DNA from 2 places in the Caulobacter sp. FV2ps19 genome. Region 2 is predicted to be linked to the other one. Evidence: riboswitches for the same ligand, from Rfam matches in the RefSeq annotation. Region 2 holds a riboswitch; the other holds the start of a gene.
The links. A riboswitch is a leader RNA that binds a small molecule or an ion and turns the genes downstream of it on or off. The one in region 2 is predicted to bind ZMP and ZTP.
Positions count from the first base shown of each region.

Region 1: it holds a riboswitch for ZMP and ZTP, as region 2 does, so the genes downstream of both, ACW18B_RS03845 (LysE family translocator) here and purH (bifunctional phosphoribosylaminoimidazolecarboxamide formyltransferase/IMP cyclohydrolase) in region 2, are expected to answer to the same signal.

Region 1 is NZ_CM178729.1:804,475-807,877, reverse strand. It holds gene ACW18B_RS03850 (TonB-dependent receptor) at 1-644, opposite strand, end outside; ZMP/ZTP riboswitch at 962-1,042, shown strand; gene ACW18B_RS03845 (LysE family translocator) at 1,065-1,697, shown strand; gene ACW18B_RS03840 (ribonuclease T2) at 1,829-2,545, shown strand.
Region 2 is NZ_CM178729.1:470,981-474,383, reverse strand. It holds gene ACW18B_RS02250 (dienelactone hydrolase family protein) at 1-169, opposite strand, end outside; gene purH (bifunctional phosphoribosylaminoimidazolecarboxamide formyltransferase/IMP cyclohydrolase) at 172-1,761, opposite strand; ZMP/ZTP riboswitch at 1,786-1,866, opposite strand; gene ACW18B_RS02240 (PilZ domain-containing protein) at 1,972-2,334, shown strand; gene ACW18B_RS02235 (NAD(P)/FAD-dependent oxidoreductase) at 2,493-3,403, shown strand, end outside.

The sequences.
Region 1 (3,403 bases), 330 kb from region 2:
ACCTGCTCGTTGACGTCCAGGGTCACCCGACGCGTCTGGTTGTCGCCCACGGTCAGCGAAGCGGTCTTGAAGTCGCCGGTCCGCGCCACCTTGGACACCAGATTGACGCTGCCGCCGGTCGAGCCGCGGCCGGTATAGGCCGAGGCCGGACCCTTGATGATCTCGATCTGCTCCAGATCGAAGACCTCGCGCGACTGGCCGCCGGCGTCGCGGATGCCGTCGACGAAGATGTCCGAGGTCGAGTCCATACCGCGGATGCGCGGACGGTCGCCGGACGGCGCGCCGCCCTCGCCGGATTCCAGGGTGATGCCCGGCACGGTGCGGAAGGCGTCGGCCAGGCTGCTGATCGCCTGCTGGTTCAGGGCGTCCGAGGTGATGATGTTGACCGACTTGGGCGTGTCGAGCAGCGGCTTGGTGAACTTGCCAGACTGCGGACGCACCTTGCGCTGGCCGGTCACATCCACGCCCGACACCTCGGTGCTGTCGGCCGGGACGCTGGCGGCCGTCGCCATGGCGGCGTCGGCTTCGGGCGCGGCCTGGGCCAGACCCGCGCCGAGAGTGAGACCGGCCAGACCGGCGACGGCGGCGGCGCTCAAGGCGCGACGCGGGCGGCTGACGACGCCGGTGGAGTTGTGATGACGCATAACTGATCCTGATCCCCAGTGGGGCGGCGACTTCGCGCCCCTTCTGATATTGCGAGGCGTTCTTATCGGGACCGTAATCAGGACGCAATGATAATCATTCTCAATAATGGCGAGAATGATCGGACATCGCAGCCCTTGCCCCCTACGGACCGCTTCGCGGTCGTCTTCCCCCAGAGGGGGAAGATGAAACGCGCCGACCTCATCTTCCCCCTCTGGGGGAGGACGACCTGCGAAGCAGGTCAGGAGGGGGCCCGCGGCGTCGGCCGTGAAGACCGTCCCCCGCACTCGACGGGCCGGAGCCTCCCGTGTAGCCTCCAGGCTGTCCGTGCGACTGGCGATCAGAGGGAGCACCCTCGGGAAGCGCGGGCCACAGCCAGCCGTTCGCCTGGGCGCCTCACCTCTCGATGCGGAGCCGCGCCCATGCCTGACGCCAAGACCTGGACTGCCTTCAGCCTCATCTGTCTGGGCATGGCCCTGACCCCGGGGCCCAACATGCTGTATCTGGTCAGCCGCTCGATCTGCCAGGGGCCGCTGGCCGGGATCGTGTCGCTGGTCGGCACGGCGGCGGGCTTCATCGTCTATCTGCTGTGCGCGGCCCTGGGCATCACCGCCCTGCTGATGGCCGCCCCCATCGCCTATGACGTGCTGCGGTTCGGCGGGGCCCTGTATCTGCTGTGGCTGGCCTGGTCGGCGATCAAACCCGGCGCCGCCTCGCCGTTCGAGGTGCGCCAGCTGCCCCAGGATCCGCCGGCCAAGCTGATGGCCATGGGCCTGCTGACCAACCTGCTCAATCCCAAGGCGGCGATGCTGTACCTGTCCCTGCTGCCGCAGTTCATCGACCCGCATCGCGGCGCGGTGCTGGGTCAGTCCCTGGCGCTGGGCGGCAGCCAGATCGTCATCAGCCTGACCATCAACGGCCTGATCTGCCTGGGCGCCGGCTCGATCGCCGCCTTCCTGGCCACCCGGCCCAGCTTCGCCATCGTCCAGCGCTGGCTGATGGCCACGGTGCTGGGCGGCCTGGCGATCCGCATGGCGACCGAGGCGCGGCGCTAGACCCTCCCTCACCCGCTCATCCCGGCGCAAGCCGGGACCCAAGCGGGGTTGGCCAGTGTGGACTTGGCGCGTAAGGACGGGCTCGGCTTGGGTCCCCGCTGTCGCGGGGATAAGCGGCTGTAGGGTTAGCCATGACGTCCTCTTTCATGCGTGTCCTGTCCGGCCTCGCCGCCGCCCTCGCCGTCACCGGCGCAGCCCAGGCGGCCAGTCCGCCGGCCTGCGCCATCCCCCCAACGGTCACCCTGGCCCCGGCCGAGATCCCGCCCGCCGACCAGATCCACCCCGACGTGCCGATCGCCGCCTATCTTCTGGCCCTGTTCTGGTCGCCCGAGGCCTGCCGCTCGGGCATCCATGAATCCGACAAGACCATCCAGTGCGACACCAACAGCTTCGGCTTCACCGTCCACGGCCTGTGGCCCAACGGCCCTGACAAGGTCCATCCGCGCTATTGCAAGCCCAGCCCGCCGATCCCGGAAAAGACCGTGCGGGCCAATCTGTGCATGACCCCCTCGCCCTGGCTGCTGCAGCACGAGTGGCAGGCCCACGGCACCTGCGACTGGGCGACGCCCGAGGCCTATTTCAGGAAAGCCCGCGCCGTGCGCGCCGGCCTCAACGTCCCCGACCTCACCCCCGGCCCCGGCGACGTGATGACCGCCGGCCAGGTCCGCGACGCCTTCCTGAGCCGCAATCGCCGCCTGACCCGCGAAGGCCTCAATGTCCGGGTCAACAAGGACAACCGCCTGACCGAGGTCTGGGTGTGCCTGGACCTGAAGTTCAAGCCTGCCGCCTGCCGGGGCGGCAACGGGACGCCCGACCGGGTGACCATCCGAGTGGCGCCCAAGCGGTAGGACGGGCCCAGCGCCCCCTCCGTCACGTCGCCTATCGGCCCCGCTGCGCAGGGGAGGAAAATCCTGTTTCTCCTCACCCGTGAAACGGGGGAGGTGGCGCGCTGCGGATACGCAGCGTGTCGGAGGGGGCGTTCTGAGCCTGCCATAAAGACACGGGTTCGCAGCCTCGCCGATTTTCACCGGCGAGATTGGGGAGGCGGCGGAGCGTCCGGGCCAGGCCCGGATGAGTAGAGTTGGAGTACCGTTTCGGCCGGGGCCGGAGCGCTCCGCGTGATCGTTGTTCAGGAGCATCGCCGGGATTGGCGGGGTGTTAATCCGCTCCGGTAGCTAGGCCCCCGGCGGGCGGAAGGGACAGCGACCCCTCCGGACCGCGCGGGCGATTTCAGCCCGCGCCTGGTGCGTTCCGTACGGGCGTCGGCGAAGGGAGTTCCCGGCGGTCCGGGCCTGGCCTCGACACGGGACGGTCCTCGAGGGGTGTCCACGCTCAGCCAGACCCCGCCGGGCCTTCGACGACGGCCGACGGGCGCTTCCCGCTCGACCACCCCCACCCCCCGTCAGGTCGCCAGCTGGACGGCCTCCCCAGGAGCGGGGCAAGGAGAAGTATGCGGCCGTTCTGGAGGGTGATGCGTCGATTTTCCATCGTGACGCTGGCTCGGGCGGTTAGGGCGTTGAATTTGTTGGGGTCGAGGAGCGCGAACGCCCGTGCGAGGACGGGGATTGACGGCCCTTCCTCTGAAACCCTCTCTCTTTGAGAGAGGGAGGGGCCCGCCGCGTAGCGATGGGAGGGTGAGAGGTTACACCCTCACCGAACGGAGCGCCGAGCGGGTGGCGGGGCTATGGTTCTGGTCATTGTTCTGA
Region 2 (3,403 bases):
CGATGGCGGCGTAGCCGGCCTCGACCGCCGTCTGGGCGTAGGCCTCCAGGAACGGGGTCTTGCCGCCGCAGCCGTGCAGGATCAGCGCCACCGGAAAGGGGCCGGCGCCCTCGGGCTTGAAGACCCGAGAGTGCTCGACGACCTTGGCTCCCCAGGCGGCGCTGTCCATCCCTAGTGCCTGAACACCCGCACGCCGGTGAAGGCCATGGTCAGGCCCAGCTTGTCGGCGGCCGCGATCACCTCGCCGTCGCGCATCGAGCCGCCCGGCTGGATGATCGCCGTCGCGCCAGCCTCCGCAGCTTGAATCAAACCATCTGCGAACGGGAAGAAGGCTTCCGAAGCGCAGGCGCAGCCCTGCAGGTCCAGACCAAAATCAGAGGCGCGCAGGGCCGCGATCCGGGCCGAGTCCTTACGGTTCATCTGGCCGGCGCCGACGCCCAGGGTCTGGCCGTCGCGGGCGTAGACGATGGCGTTGGACTTGACGTGCTTGCCGATGGTGAAGGCGAACAGCATGTCGCGCACTTCGTCGTCGGTCGGCTGGCGCTGGGTGACGATCTTCAGGTCCGAGGCCTGGATGCGGGCGTCATCGCGAGACTGCACCAAGAAGCCGCCGGCCACGCTCTTGAACGTGTCGCCGGTCGACAGCGCATCAGGCAGCCCGCCGGTGACCAGCAAGCGCAGGTTCTTCTTGGCGGCGAACACGGCGATGGCGTCGGCGTCGGCTTCGGGGGCGATCACCACCTCGGTGAAGATCTCGACCATCGCCAGGGCCGCCTCTTTGGTCAGGCGCGAATTGACCGCCACGATGCCGCCGAAGGCCGAGGTGGGGTCGCAGGCCAGGGCCCGCTCATAGGCCTCGCGCTGGCTGCCGCCCACGGCCACGCCGCACGGATTGGCGTGCTTGATGATCGCCACGGCCGGGCCGGCCGCCGGGTCGAACTCTGCGATCAGCTCGAAGGCCGCGTCGGTGTCGTTGATGTTGTTGTAGCTCAGTTCCTTGCCCTGCAGCTGGGTGGCGGTGGCCACCCCGACGCGGGGATTGGGGAAGGCGTAGAAGGCCGCCTTCTGGTGCGGGTTCTCGCCATAGCGCATCACCTGGCGCAGTTCGCCGGCGATCGCCTTGCGGGCCGGGAAGTCCTGACCCAGCTGGGCCGCGAACCAGGCGCTGATCGCTGCGTCATAGGCCGCCGTGCGGGCATAGGCGCGGGCCGCCAGGACCTGGCGAAGCGCCAGGGTGGTGCCGCCGGTCTTCAGGGCTTCCAGCACTTCGGCGACGTCCGACGGATCGGTGCAGACCGCCACATAGCCGTGGTTCTTGGCCGCCGAGCGGATCATGGCCGGGCCGCCGATGTCGATGTTCTCGACGCATTCGGCATAGTCGCCGCCTTTGGCCACGGTGGCCTCGAACGGATAGAGGTTCACATACAGGATATCGATGCCGCCGATGCCGTGGTCGGCCATGGCCTTGGCGTGCTCCGGCGCGTCGCGCACCCCCAGCAGCCCGCCGTGGACGATGGGGTGCAGGGTCTTGACCCGGCCGTCCATCATTTCGGGGAAGCCCGTCAGGTCCGAGACGTCCTTGACCGGCAGGCCGGCCGCCGCGATCGCCGCCTTGGTGCCGCCGGTCGAGACCAGCTCCACGCCTGCCTCGTGCAGCACCCTGGCCGCCTCGACCAGGCCGGTCTTGTCGGAGACCGACAGCAGGGCCCGCTTGGGCATGACGAGATCGGGGGCTGAAGGATAGTCGGGGGCGGCGGGCAAGGCGGGACTCCGGGTCTGGTGAAACGAGGGAGCCCAGGCGCGCGGCGATATGCGTAGGGGCTCCCCGGTGGTTGCCCACCTCCAGCGCCAGTCACCCGAACGGGGCGGAAAATACGGCCGGGGGCCGGGGAGTCAATGCGGCGTCTCGCAGCGCGTTTTTTGGGCCAGAAAGAACCTCCCTGTTAACCGTAAGGGTCTAAGCTCCGCCGCGTGGAAGATAACGCCTCGCATATTGAACAGCGCAGACATGCGCGAGAGCCGGCGCGCCGCAAGGTGTATCTGGTCAGCGGCGGCTTTGCGGCCAAGTGCGGGCTTGTGGACATCGCGGCCGGCGGCGCGCGGGTCCGCCTGCCCAATGAAGCCCTGCCGCAGGGCGATCTGTATCTTGTCGATATGCGCACCGGCCTGATCCACCTGACCCAGGCGGTCTGGCAGTCTGACCGGGAAGCGGGTCTCCAGTTCATCGAGACCGATACGCTGGACCAGGTCACTGGGGGCGTGATCGCCGCCGCCGAGGCCGCCACAGCCTTCGCCCGGCGCCGCGCCCGCGCCTCGCTCAGCGACGCGTCCTAGTCGCGTCTCCAGGCCAGCAGGCGCTGCCGTTCGCGCGGATCCCAGGGTTGGGCGCCCAATGACCGCGCAATCGTCCGCCGTCGTCCCCCGTGATCCAAATTTCATCCCCGTCCGACGTGCGGAGCGGCTTTGATCGCCTCAGCACGCGGGGCACGACGATGATCGACAGGCGCAACTTTCTCAACCTCTCGGCCGGCGGCGCGTTGGTTGCGTCCGCCGCGCCGTCCGGGGCCGCCGTGATCAGGGGCGCGCCCGATGTGGCGGTGGTCGGGGCGGGGGCCTTCGGCGGCTGGACGGCCCTGACCCTGCGCGAGCGGGGCCTGTCGGTCGTGTCGCTGGACGAATACGGCCCGGCCAGTCCGCGCGCCTCGTCGGGCGGCGAGACCCGCTCGATCCGCTCGGGCTATGGCGACCAGGGCTTCTATTCGGCCTGGGCCGCGCAGGCCCTGAAGCTGTGGCGGCTGAAGGAAGCCGAGTTTGGTCGCACCCTGCTCTATCCCAATGACCGCATCGAGCTGGCCGACCGCTGGCTGCCGGGCATGCTGGCCCAGCGCAGGATCTTCGACGATCTCAAACTGCCCTACGAGATTCTGAGCCGCGATCAGCTGCGGGCGCGTTATCCGCAGATGGCCTTTGACGATGTCGAATTCGCCTTTGTCGAGACGGCGGCCAGCGCGGCGGTGATCAAGGCCCGCGAGGCCATGCTGGTGGTCTCCGAGGTGTTCCAGAAAAAGGGCGGTCAGTTTCGCATGGCCCGCGCCATCCCCGGTCCCGCCACCGGCCGGCGGCTGAACGCCCTGACCCTGGGCGACGGCTCGTCGCTGGCGGCGGGACAGTTCGTCTTCGCCACCGGACCCTGGGCGCCCAAGCTGTTTCCCAAGTTGGTGGCTACCAAGGTGGGGGTCTATCGCAGCGAATATTTCTACTGGGGACCGCCGGCCGGCGACGCCCGGTTCTCGTGGCCCAACCAGCCCGCCTGGCATGACCATGTGCAGGGCGGCTACGGCTTTGGCAGTCTGGAGCGGGGCCTGAAATATTCCCCCGAGGCCGGGGGGCGCGTGACGCAGGA